3 regions of the Brevibacillus sp. HB2.2 genome follow, and region 1 is predicted to be linked to each of the others. Evidence: riboswitches for the same ligand, from Rfam matches in the RefSeq annotation. Region 1 holds a riboswitch; each other region holds the start of a gene.
What was found. Region 1 has a riboswitch for S-adenosylmethionine ahead of HP401_RS07210 (BMP family lipoprotein). Riboswitches for the same ligand answer to the same signal wherever they lie in the genome.
Positions count from the first base shown of each region.

Region 2: it holds a riboswitch for S-adenosylmethionine, as region 1 does, so the genes downstream of both, metK (methionine adenosyltransferase) here and HP401_RS07210 (BMP family lipoprotein) in region 1, are expected to answer to the same signal.
Region 3: it holds a riboswitch for S-adenosylmethionine, as region 1 does, so the genes downstream of both, HP401_RS28065 (homocysteine synthase) here and HP401_RS07210 (BMP family lipoprotein) in region 1, are expected to answer to the same signal.

Region 1 covers NZ_JABSUV010000007.1:150,577-154,961, forward strand. The annotation lists gene HP401_RS07200 (ABC transporter permease) at 1-64, opposite strand, end outside; gene HP401_RS07205 (ABC transporter ATP-binding protein) at 39-1,568, opposite strand; gene HP401_RS07210 (BMP family lipoprotein) at 1,690-2,718, opposite strand; SAM riboswitch class I at 2,919-3,041, opposite strand; gene HP401_RS07215 (methyl-accepting chemotaxis protein) at 3,193-4,385, opposite strand, start outside.
Region 2 covers NZ_JABSUV010000019.1:85,496-89,880, reverse strand. The annotation lists gene HP401_RS15515 (S8 family peptidase) at 1-1,558, shown strand, start outside; SAM riboswitch class I at 1,620-1,721, shown strand; gene metK (methionine adenosyltransferase) at 1,855-3,060, shown strand; gene HP401_RS15505 (polysaccharide deacetylase family protein) at 3,209-4,225, shown strand; gene HP401_RS15500 (sensor histidine kinase) at 4,222-4,385, shown strand, end outside.
Region 3 covers NZ_JABSUV010000061.1:2,775-7,159, reverse strand. The annotation lists gene HP401_RS28070 (ArsR/SmtB family transcription factor) at 1-498, opposite strand, end outside; gene HP401_RS28065 (homocysteine synthase) at 653-1,957, opposite strand; SAM riboswitch class I at 2,050-2,156, opposite strand; gene HP401_RS28060 (rhodanese-like domain-containing protein) at 2,468-2,779, shown strand; gene HP401_RS28055 (SCO family protein) at 2,833-3,486, shown strand; gene HP401_RS28050 (YqzG/YhdC family protein) at 3,483-3,821, opposite strand; gene HP401_RS28045 (hypothetical protein) at 3,924-4,385, shown strand, end outside.

The DNA.
Region 1 (4,385 bases):
AACCGATGACGACAGCCAAGAACGGCTGAACCAATGACTTAGATAGCTCTTTGATTGCTGCCATGAATGCTTCCTCCCGCCATGATCACGCTGATTTTTTCTTCGGTTGCCTCCAGGCGTGACAGCTCTCCAGCGATTCGCCCTTTATACATGACCAAAATTCTGTCAGACAAGGCGAGAATTTCGGACAACTCGGAGGAGACGAGCAGGATCCCGTCTCCCTGATTGCGCTTTTCGATCAGTGCCTGATGGATGTACTCCATGGCACCGATATCCACCCCTCGCGTAGGCTCAGCTGCAATCAAAAACGGGGTTTCATGTCCCAGCTCCCTTGCTACGATCAGCTTTTGCAAATTTCCACCTGACAGATTCCCTGCCAGCTCCTGCAATTGTCGGGAGCCTGTTTTGATGGCAAACTGATCAACCCAGCCTTTTATGACTTGGCGGAATTTCTCCCGCAAAACGACGCCACGGCGGTTGTAAGCAGGCTTTCGTTGATAGCCCATCAGCGCATTTTCATCGACGCTTGAGAGTTTGGCCGTTCCCCACAGGTAGCGATCCTCCGGAATATGCGCCAAGCCGGCATCTCGAATGGTGGCTACTGATTTGTTCGTCACATCCTTGCCACCTAACCGCACCGTCCCCTCCTGTGCCGCTCGCAAACCGCTGATCGCTTGTAGCAGCTCGGATTGTCCATTCCCGGAAACACCTGCGATTCCTACGATTTCCCCGTGGTGTACGGTAAAGCTGACTTGATCGAGAAGGGTCTGCTTTTCTCGAACGGCAAGATTCTCCACCTGCAACAAGGGGCCTTTATCCAGAGGAACTCGTTCAGCTAGCTCCTGCAATTCTCGTCCGACCATCAATCTTGCCAAATCATCCGCATTTGTCTCATTCCGCGAAACCGTTCCCGTCACTTTGCCCCCGCGCAGTACCGTAATACGATCGGCTACCTCCATGACTTCCTGCAACTTGTGTGTAATCAAAATGACGCTCTTGCCGCTCTTTGCCAAGTTTCGAATCGTTTGCAGCAGGTCGCGTACCTCCAGCGGGGTAAGGACAGCAGTCGGCTCATCCAGCACGATAATATCCGCTCCCTGATACAGGACCTTCAGAATTTCGACCCGTTGCTGTTCCCCGATCGAGCAATTCGCTACCATAGCCTGCGGATGAATCGGAATGCGATACTGCTCACTCAGCGCCCACACCTTGTCCTCTGCGTCCTTTCTGTTGAAAAAGCCTGCTTGCTTCGGCTCATATCCGATCACGATATTTTCAGTCACACTGAATTCTCCGAAGAGCATAAAGTGCTGGTGAACCATCCCGATTCCATTTCGAATCGCGTCCTCTGGTCCGCGAAAAACAACTGGCTTGCCGTTTAACACGATCTCTCCCGACGTCGGCTGCTCCATCCCGTACAGCATCCGCATCAGTGTCGTTTTGCCCGCTCCATTTTCCCCGACAATCGCATGGACCTCTCCTGCTGCCAGTGAGAACGACACCTTGTCGTTGGCGGTAAAATCTCCGTACTTCTTGGTCATGGCCCTCATTTCCAAGCGATCGGTCATTCCCACTCCCTCATTTCTGTAAGTCCTTTTATGAAAATGGAAGACCGACTACACAGCCGTAGTCGGTCACATCCATCACTGTGCACAAGCTATAAATAAACGTTCAGTACCGACAACCTTTTTAAAACTGGTCTGGTACTTTGCGGCTACCCGCTACAATCTCATCGCTGATCGCTTTCACTTTATCCACCACTTCTTGTCCAATAAAAGCGTTCAGCGGCGTCTTGCTTTCGTGTGTGACATAGGTTACACCAACACCTTTTTCCTTCAAGCCGTATGCCACAACACCTGGTTTGAACGTTCCTTCTACAAAGGTCTTCACGGTTTCATAAGCTGCCGCGTCAGTCCCTTTCAATTGGGACAGAACAATATGCTCTGGATCAATCGTCGTACGGTCAACGTCCTGACCTGCTGTGAAGAAGCCTTTTTCCTTCGCTGCTTCGAAAACGCCAAGGTCGCCTACTGCTGCTGCACCGTTAATGAAATCAGCGCCTTTGGAAGCTTGGAGCAAAGCCAATTCCTTCGCTTTTGCCGGGTCAGTGAAGCTTCCTACATAGTTGACCATCAGCTCTGCTTTTGGGTTTGTCGCTTTCAAGCCCTCTCCGAAGCCAACCGTCCATTTTTTCAACTGCGGAATATCAAGTGCGACAACCATCCCCACTTTGTTCGTTTTCGTTGCCAAGCCTGCTGCTGCTCCCACCAGGTAAGCCGCTTCCTGCTCGCGGAAGGTAACACTGCGAACGTTTGGCAAATCCACTACGGTATCAATAATCGCAAAATTACGGTCAGGATTTTCGGTAGCCACTTTTTTCAATGCATCCTCTGATGTAAAGGAAGAAGTGATGATCAAATCATAATTTTCTGCAACAGCCACACGCAGATTTTCTTCAATCGCTCCATGGTCTGTAGATTCGATCGTTTTTACTTCTGCGCCCAGCTCTTGTGCGGCTTTCTTTGCACCCTCGTCCATTTGTTGGAAGAATGGATTCACACCGATTTTCTCAGGCAAAATCAAAGCAATTCGCTTTTTGGCCGCCCCCTCTTGTCCTGCTGCTTGTCCTCCTGGCTGATCTGCCGGTGCGCTTGTGCCAGTCGAGCACCCTGTTGCCAATACTGCGAATGTCGTTAATGCCAGCAATAACTTCTTCATGATGTATCTCTCCCTATCCGAACTTTACGTTTTTCTTTATCCTATTAGGTAATGTACGGCTTTTTACCTATTTTTTCAATACTATTTACGAATATTCTCTTATAAAATTAATTTATCGTTCGTTTATTCCCCCTCTTCTTTTACAAATACAACAAAAAAACTCTCCCCGGAGGAAGAGTTTGCGTACGAAGCCGTTCTCTTCCTCATCTGTCAAAACCATGGTACAGGTTTTGCAGGAATTGGCACCTTTCTGTTCATGCATAGACATGATCAGTGGTTGCCGGGCATCATCGGGCCAGTCCCTCCGCCGCTCTTGATAAGGTAGGTGAATATATTTAGTTACAATGGAATTCATTCTAGCAGAACGGTTCGAAAATGCAATTCTTTTTTCTCAATTCCAAACACTTCTACAAGTAAATAAAAGTTTCAAAAGTCGTCTTTTCAGCACCGAGAAATTGGCGAGAAGCGCAACCTCTAATTTACGTGAAAGGTTTGCTGGAGGCGATGCGACAACGTATTCAGCTCGCCCAGCTCTTCCGTAATCTCACGCACTTTTTGATGCTGGTTTTCTGCTGTCGCAAACAACTCTTCTAAGTTGGCTACCGATTCCTCGGTTACCGCTGTAATGGTCGACATCTCGATGGCAACCTCGCCGGAACGCACTTTTACCCGGTCCATGCTGGAGCTTACTTGATCAGCTGCTTCTAGGAAGGCCATCATTCCGGCACGCACTGCTTCAATGGAGGCCACTGTTTTTACGGCCAGCTCTTGGCCTTTTGCAACAGACACTTCCCCACTGCTCATATGCTGCACCGCATTCTCACTTTCCTGGTGGAGTGACTTGAGAATGTCGGTAATTTCCTGTGTGGCTGTCGCGCTTTGTTCTGCCAGCTTGCGTACCTCATCCGCTACCACAGCAAATCCTCGTCCATGCTCACCTGCACGCGCCGATTCAATCGCCGCATTCAGTGCCAACAGATTCGTTTGTGTCGCGATCTGATTAATAGCGCCGACAATTTCCTCTACGCGATTCGCCTGTCGATTGAGCTGGTGAATCGTAGAGGCTGCTACATTAACTGCTTGCACAATTTGCTCCATCTGCGAGGACAGCTCGTTCATCATCTGAACGCTTTCTGTCAGACGACGGTTGTTTTGTTGCGATTCTGTTTTCATTGCGTTGGTCTGCGATGTGACTGCCTCGATTTCCTGATCGATGGATTGAACCTCTTCCTCGATCTTCACCGTAGAATTCGCCTGCGATTCCATGCCGACGGCGACTTCCTTGAAGGCTACCATCATTTCATCTGTATTGCGCTTCGTACCTTCCGCATGCTCATGCACATGATCGCTTGTACGATCTAGCTGCTCCGTCATTTCCTGGATGTTCAAAAGCATTTCTCCCAGACGACGCTCCTTCTCTTCCGCTTCCTGCCTTGCGTCGTGCGCTTTTTGCAGGGAGGCTTGTCCGGCGAGACACAGATACGTTACGGCTCCCATCATCATGAGAATCGTGACAATACGCATAAGCAAATTGATCTCCGAAAAATCACCATCGAAGATCTGGTAGGTTCCTGTGTAGAACCCGATAACCGTAACAATGATTTGGGTAATTCCCGCTGTTACGACCAGCTTCCAATCCAAATAGGCTGCCAAAAAGCCCATGACGA
Region 2 (4,385 bases), on a different contig from region 1:
TTTGGGACCAAAAGATACGATAGACTGGCTGAAGATGGACATCCCTTACGATGGGAAGGTCAGCTTTACAGCGTCAGTGACATCCGGTATTTCTTCCGCGATGGCAGCTACCTTTTACCCAGAGAATCGTCCGCCGATTACGCAGTACTTCGGAAATGGAGATACGATAACTGTCCCGGTCAAAGCGGGGAAAATGAATATCCGGTTAATGCGTAACGGAGGGGTCAACAACGCATTTACCTACGTACTGACGAGTAAGTTTACCATCAATCCGGACCGTAACGAACCGAACGATACGCAAGAGACGGCAAGGCCGCTCGTAGGCAACGAAATCAGTGTAACAGGCAATTTTCACGATGAAGGGGATCAGGACTGGTTCTCCTACTATGTTCGTGAATACGGGCATTTGGATGTCACTGTTAGTCCTGATAACAAGCGTGTCGATCTATTGCTGAGTATCGGTAAACAAGAGCTCGGTAAAAAGATGGTTGTCTGGGACCCTACCTACGATAATGGAACAAAAGACAATCCGACAGAGCGCGTCCAAAAAGAAGTGTCACCAGGCAAGTATTACATCCGTGTGAGTGAGTATAATCGCAATGCGGTGAATGGCGAATATCAGCTGGATCTGGGATACACGCCAGTAAAAAAAGATTTTAATGAGCCGAATGACACCTATCAAACTGCGTCTCCGTTAAGCGCTGGGACAGTGATGTCAGGCACGATTCCGACAGCTACGGATTCCGACTGGTTCCAATTTACTGTGAATAGTGAATCGTATGTGACGTTCCGAGCACCGTACATTCCTGTCGATAGCGGCTTTCGTTTCGCGCTCTATAGCGATCGAAACATGAACTATGCGCTTGCTTCGACGAATGAGGTAGCGGAGCTGTCTAAGCGAGGAAACGATATTATCGGTTTGCGTTTGCAGCCAGGAAAATATTATGTACGCCTTAATAGTGGTACTTCGTTCAAATATGAATCGTACCGACTCACGGTGACGCAGCAGAAATTGATAGCGGGTTATCGCGATATTTCGGACCACTGGGCGCGCTCAGAGATCGTCAGACTTAGCTCTCGCGATATTGTAAATGGGTTTAATGATGCGTCATTCAAGCCGAATCAGGCAGTGACCCGTGCAGAGTTTGCGACGATGCTGCTTAAATCGATGCGTGCGACCGGTTCTAAGGTAGCGACTACCTACACAGGAAAAGCGACCTTCCGGGATATGCCAAAGCGGCACTGGGCGTATCACAACTTAGGTGTAGCTTATCAATTGGGAATTTTGAAAGGGTACCCGAAGAATGAAATGAAGCCGGATCAGCCGATATCGCGTGCAGAGATGGCGGTAATGATCGCTCGGGCACGTAATGTGTTGATGTATAATCATGGTACCTCGAATTATCGGGATGTGCCAACGAGTCACTGGGCTTCTCCTGCCATCGAGGCTTTAACATCGAGAAATTGGGTTAATGGGTACGGTTCTTCCTTTAAACCGAATGGAAGAGCAACTCGCGCCGAGGTAGTGGTTGTACTTTCAAAGGCCTATCAATTATAAGTAAAATTTTTCCTATTGACATCTCTGAAAAAAACAATTATTCTATTATCCGTAATGGATACTCTTATCCAGAGCAGGCGGAGGGACTGGCCCTATGAAGCCCGGCAACCGAGCTAGAGCGGTGCTAACCAGCAGAACGGACATCTGTTCTGGCCGATAAGAGGATGAAGGAAGCAAAAAACGCTCAAACCTTTTCCTCCTAAAAATTGGAAAAGGTTTTTTATTTGCGTTTACGTAGATAAAATCCTAACTCGGCTACCACACTATTTGTATGAGGTCAAAGGAGGTATTTTCTCATGGCTTTGCAAAAAGGTCGTCGTCTGTTTACATCCGAATCTGTAACTGAAGGACATCCGGATAAAATTTGTGACCAAATTTCCGACTCCATCTTGGATGCGATCCTGTCCAAAGATCCAAACGCTCGCGTAGCTTGCGAAACTTCCGTAACTACTGGTTTGGTTCTCGTAGCAGGTGAAATCACTACAAACACTTATGTGGATATCCAAAAGCTCGTTCGTGAAACCATTCGTGAAATCGGCTATGACCGTGCGAAATTCGGTTTTGACGCTGACACTTGCGGTGTTATTACTGCAATTGGAGAGCAGTCCGCTGACATTGCACTTGGTGTAGACCAAGCATTGGAAGCACGCGAAGGCAAAATGACTGATGCTGAGATCGAAGCAATTGGTGCTGGTGACCAAGGTTTGATGTTTGGTTTTGCTTGCAATGAAACACCTGAACTGATGCCACTTCCAATCAGCATGTCTCACCAATTGGCTCGTCGTCTGACTGAAGTACGAAAAAACGGAACACTTGCTTACCTCCGTCCTGACGGAAAAACACAAGTAACCGTTGAGTACGATGGCGACAAACCAGTTCGTATCGATACAATCGTTATTTCTACCCAACATGCTCCTGAAACAACTTTGGAGCAAATCAAGCAAGATCTGGTTGAACACGTAATCAAACCAGTTGTTCCAGCTGAACTGTTGGACGCTGAAACCAAATACTTCATCAACCCAACTGGCCGTTTCGTAATTGGCGGACCACAAGGGGATGCTGGCTTGACTGGCCGCAAAATCATCGTAGATACTTACGGCGGTTATGCTCGTCATGGCGGTGGTGCGTTCTCCGGTAAAGATCCAACGAAAGTTGACCGTTCCGGTGCTTACGCAGCTCGTTATGTAGCGAAAAACATCGTGGCTGCTGGCCTTGCAGACAAATGCGAAGTACAAGTTGCTTACGCAATTGGTGTAGCACAACCAGTTTCCATCGCAGTAGATACATTCGGCACAGGTACCATTTCCGAAGAAGCTCTGGTGAAATTGGTTCGCAAACACTTCGACCTGCGTCCTGCTGGTATCATCAAGCAGCTCGACCTGCGTCGTCCTATCTACAAACAAACAGCTGCATATGGCCACTTCGGACGCAATGACCTGAATGTTCCTTGGGAGCAAACAGACAAAGCAGAAGTTCTGAAGCAAGAGGCTGCTCAACTCTAATATTCGAAAGACATAAAAAGAGCCTGGTGTTGCTACTGGGCTCTTTTTCTTTTAGGAGCAGAGTCATCCAATTATTGGGTCAATTGTTGCACAGGAATTTGTATGACTGTGTCGAATCTCCTAGTGAGGAAGTAGAGGAGGGGTTTTTTTGCCGAACAGAAGGCTCTTCCTGATCGTGTTTCTTACTTTTTTGTTTTTTATAGTGGCTATTGGGTTCTTAGGCGAATCTTTTCTGGAAAAAAAGAATAAACAAGAAGTGCAACCTTTTCCCCAAGTGGATACGTCTATAAGCATAAGTGAGACAAAAAATGCTGAGCCAAACGTCACACCAACAGAAGAAGCAGTGGTTCAAACGAAAAAGTGGTATAACAATCAGGTTGTTGTTTTGACGTACCATCATGTCACGGATCAATCGAATCAGCGGTATGTCATAGCTCCTGATCAATTTGCCCGACACATGAAATTTTTGCATGATAATGACCTGAATCCGATTTCGCTGGAGGAGTTCCTGCGATTTATGGAGACGGGTACCTTACCGACTGAGAATGCTGTTTTGATTACGTTTGACGATGGGTATGAGAGTTACTACAAAGAAGCATTTCCGATCTTGCGTACATACGGCTACCCTTCAGTGAACTTCGCGATTGCGGGGCGCTTAAGAGATGTAGCTGACCGAAAACGGGAGAATATGACGCCACCACTTACGCGTCAACAAGTTAACGAAATGATTCAATCGGGACTGGTTACAATCGGGTCCCATACGTACAGTCTGCATGAAGAGGAAGAAAGAAATGAGTGGGGCGATCTTGGCCCGGAAACAGCTCCGGTCTATTTGAAGGACTTGCATCGTTTAGAGGACGAAAAAGAGTACAGGGACCGCCTCTTTGTGGATTTTCGTATATCTCGCGTCAGCTTAAGCGATTGGATGAAGAAAGAGATCGAAGTCATCTCGTTGCCGTTTGGATACACAAGTCCAATCGTACTGGAGACAGCGCGTGAAGCTGGCTACCGCTATGTGTTTACATCTAATCGTGGATTCGTAAAACAGGGAACAGATCCATTTGCCATTCCACGCAATGACATGGGACTGCGAGACGTAGAAGAAGAGCACCTCCAACAGTTGTTCACGAAGGCTAAAAATGAGTTTGAAGGAGAGCAATCATGAACAAAGCGATAGACATCAGCGTGCTGGACGGGGTGATCAAACGAACGATTGAAACCGTAGAAACGAGTAAAACCCAAATATTTGATATAGCTGAAAACGCCAGACAGCATGGCAACTCATTGAAGTTTGAATTACATGAACTTCGACAAGAGATTTCCAA
Region 3 (4,385 bases), on a different contig from region 1:
TTCCATCAATCCGAGAATATGGCCCCGCAGCACTTCTCCATCAACGGAAGTAATATGTTCGATATACGATTCAAAAAAGAGATGTGCGCTGCACGCTTCCTGCAAAGCGGCGCAATCATCCTTGCTTCCTTGTGCAGCCTTCCGCCGTGCTTCCTGCCTATTTTCACCGAGATAAGGAAGGGCTTCGTATCGGAGTTGTTCGATTGAGAGCTCTCTGACATACGAGAGAAAGGAATCCAGATCAGCGAAAGGGCAAAGATCAAGTAGTTGCAAAAGCGTCTTCCACGTGTTGTGCTTCTTCGCATATTCGACCTCTTGCCGTACAGAAGGTGATAGCTCGTCCAACAGTTGATGCCAGTAGGCAGGAGGGTGCTCCATCGTGTGATGCAATTGGTCGTAGGTAGCGGCAGCGATTCCCAAGGCAGCTTCGAATAAAGGAGAATACGAGAGCTCAACCCGATAGGTTGTTCGTTCACTGCCAATGTTCAAAATCTTCATGTGATCATCCTTCCAGAATTTGTACATAATTATGTATTTTATAAAATACGAATTTTAAATTCAATATTTTTCGAACGAAATGAGAAAAGGAAAAGAAGAATCACAAATCTCTAGCCAAAGAGATCATGTGATTCTTCTTTCTGTAAAGATATAGTTAGCCGACCGTGGATAATTGCAACGCACGCTGTAGTGCTTGCTCCAGATCAGCGAGGATATCGTCGATCGCTTCTGTGCCGACTGAGAGACGTATAAGTCCCGGGGTCACTCCGGCTGCTGCCTGCTCCTCTTCTGTCATCTGCTGATGTGTTGTGCTCGCTGGATGAATGATAAGTGACTTGGAATCTCCGACATTTGCGAGATGGGAGAACAGCTTCACTGACTCGATTAATGTTTTTCCTGCCTCAACGCCACCGCGAATGCCAAAGGTCAGGATCGCGCCAGCACCTTTTGGCAAATATTTTTGGGCCAATTCACGCTGGGAGTCTGACTCCAATCCCGGATAACTCACCCACTCTACGGCAGAGTGATTGGCGAGAAACTGGGCTACTGCCAAGGCGTTCTGGCTATGCCGCTCGATGCGCAGATGCAGAGTTTCTAATCCTTGCAGGAACAAGAAGGAGTTAATCGGAGCGACTGCTGCTCCGATATCGCGCTGGAGCTGGACACGTGCCTTGATAATATAGGCAAGCGGACCGACTGCTTCTGTATAGACGACGCCATGGTAGCTTGGATCTGGAGTAGTCAGACCTGGGAATTTTCCGTTGTTCCAGTCGAATTTTCCTGAGTCTACGATGATACCGCCAATTGCTGTTCCGTGGCCGCCGATGAATTTGGTGGTGGAGTGCACGACGATATCAGCCCCGTGCTCAAAAGGACGGCACAAAATCGGAGTCGCAAAGGTGTTGTCCACGATCAACGGCACACCATTCTCGTGAGCGATATTGGCGATCGCCTCGATATCAGCGACATCAATACGCGGGTTGCCGATTGTCTCGCAAAACACGGCTTTTGTCTTTTCATTGATATAGGCCCGGAAATTTTCTGGATTGGATTGATCTGCAAAATGAACCTTGATACCGAGGCGGGGAAGAGTGTGGGCGAACAGGTTGTAGGTACCGCCGTAGAGGCTGCTGGAAGCGACAATCTCGTCACCCGCATGTGCAATATTTAAGATGGCGAATGTAATGGCAGCCTGCCCGGATGCGGTCGCGAGTGCACCAACACCACCTTCGAGCAGAGCAACACGCTTCTCGAATACATCCTGTGTGGGATTCATGATGCGTGTATAGATGTTCCCAAACTCTTTTAGGCCAAACAGGTTGGCTGCCTGCTCCGTATCGCGGAAAACATAGGAGGTCGTCTGATAGATCGGAACAGCACGTGAGCCTGTTACAGGGTCAACCTCCTGCCCACCGTGTACCGCAAGTGTTTCTGGCTTCCATTGTTGTTGATCGGACATGTCCATCTCTCCTTTTACTATAAGGGAATCAGCGAATAAAAAAACGGAGCATTCTCCTGAGAAGAAGAAGGCTCCGATCATGCACGGGCTTGTGTTCATCTCTCAGAATCACTGGATTCTGCAGGAATTGGCACCATGCAGCTAGTCTGCTGGTTGCCGGGCTTCGTAGGGCCTGTCCCTCCACCGCTCTTGATGAAAATAATTGTTGTCGTAATTGTATGAAAATAAATCCGTGCTGTCAATGTGGAATATACAGTTATCAGGGAGGTTTTTATGTATATATGAATGAAGGTGGCTTACTCATGCCATTAATTTGTAACGGTTTTGTCTCAAGCTGTTCACATCCCGTGTGGCTACTGCCGCAGCGAAATAGGAGATAATGGTAGAAAATAGGGAGCATCAATGCAGGGTGAAGCCAAGTGCTCCTCGCGTTAGAAAAGTAAAAAAGCGTGTGATATCATGGAGGTGGTTACAACTGATCTGATCGTACATATAGGAGGATAAATAGCGATGAGCCATGGAGTAAAGGAAATGACACCACAAGAGCTGTTGGAAAAGCTGGAAGCCAAAGAGGAACTGCAAGTCATTGATGTACGTGAAGTGGATGAGTGGAATGCAGGTCACATTAAAGAGGCAAAGCTGATCCCACTTGGCTTTTTGCCACATCGTATCGATGAGCTGGATAAGAACATTCCGATTGTGATGGTTTGCCGCAGTGGTGCCAGAAGCAATACAGCTACAGAGTATTTGAGTGCACAAGGGTATGACGTGGCGAATATGGTTGGCGGCATGCTCGCATGGCCAGGTGAAGTGGAACAATAAACGAGATAGAAACAGTGTGAATGCCTCCCGTGTGTAATCAGGAGGCATCACACATGGGACAAGCAGGGAGGAAGCAACCGATGAGTGAAGGAGCACAATTGCAGCAGGAATCTGCAATGAAGAAACATTGGTTTCCTGTGTTAGCTGGTATTATCATTTTAGCTATCGTCGGAGTATTTGGTTATAATTACATGACAAAAGAGAAGATCGAGGTATTGAAGCCGATTGCAGACTTCACCTTAGACAACAGTGACGGAACAACCTATACATTTCATTCAAGTGCTGGCAAGGTACGACTGGTAGAGTTTATGTTTACCAAGTGCCCGGATATTTGTCCGGCGACTACGTTTAACATGGCCAAGCTGCAAGATCAGTTGAAGGAAAAGGGACTGTTCGGAGACAAAGTGGAGTTTGTTTCCATTTCCTTTGACCCTGATAACGATACACCGGAAGTCTTGCAGGAGTATGCAGCCAAGTTCAAGGCAGATCAGAGTGGCTGGAAGTTCCTGCGTGGGGACGCTCAGGCTGTAGAGAAAGTAACGAAGGATTTTGGTCTGATGGTCATTAAGGAGCCAGATGGTTCTTATTCCCACACGGCTCGCATGTTCCTTGTGGATGGAGAGGGAAACATGCGTCGCGCGTACGGGATGGCAGCTAACATGGAACTGGAAGTCATGATGAAAGAGATGGTACAGCTCGCTGACTAGCGGGTCTCCTCATAGAAGATGTTTACGACCTCTTCTGTTTGATTCACGAATTCAATATGAACGAGTAACGCCCACCTGCGATTGCTTTCTTGAAGCAAGAGCTTAAACGTCTCTTCTGACGTGGTGGGCGTTTTTTGTTTTCGTCCGACATGCAGGTAATCCACAATTTGAGCGTTTGGATATCGCTTCATCGTTTCCTGCATCGCGAGCCTGCCCCATTTTGCATAGGGAGGCTGGGCATAGGTAGGGAACGGCTGAAAGATGAGCAGGAAAAGGACGGTGGAGAGAAGGGGCATCATGTTCCGATAGCGAAATAGGCGACGAGCTGTTTGCACTTGCTATTCCCTCTCTTTTTCGAATGATTTGCCATGTATTTTGAAGACTTTTCGGAATATCATTCGTAGAAAATAATGACAATGAAGTGCGGGAGGTTTTCGATGCATTACTTGCTCATTCCCTTATTTGGCGTTCCTGTTTTGGTGGGGGTTCTTACGGCGATTTTTCAAAAGCCTCCTTTCTGGAAAAAATGGGGGCTGACGATTGCTTCAGTCGTATTGATTTACGGAGGCTGCTTTGCCGCGAATGTATATTGGCAAGTGAAGTATGGCATTCCGGTGTTACCTACGGAGTCTGATTTGGAGGTCTTTTTATACTTTTGTATCCTGTTAGTGTTTGTTTGTATTCTCCTGTATATTGGCTTTTTGATCACGATGAGAAAACAGTTTTGGAAGATGAACCTCGTTTTTCTATGCACAGCTTTTGGTTTGTTTAGTTTTTTTGCTGCTGCCTTTTTAGGGATGGGTCCCTTTTTGAAGAAAGCGGAGTACGTGATCGTCGTACAAAAAGCAAAAGACCAGTGGAAAGAGTCCAAGATGGACAACGAGAAGCCTATTGATCTC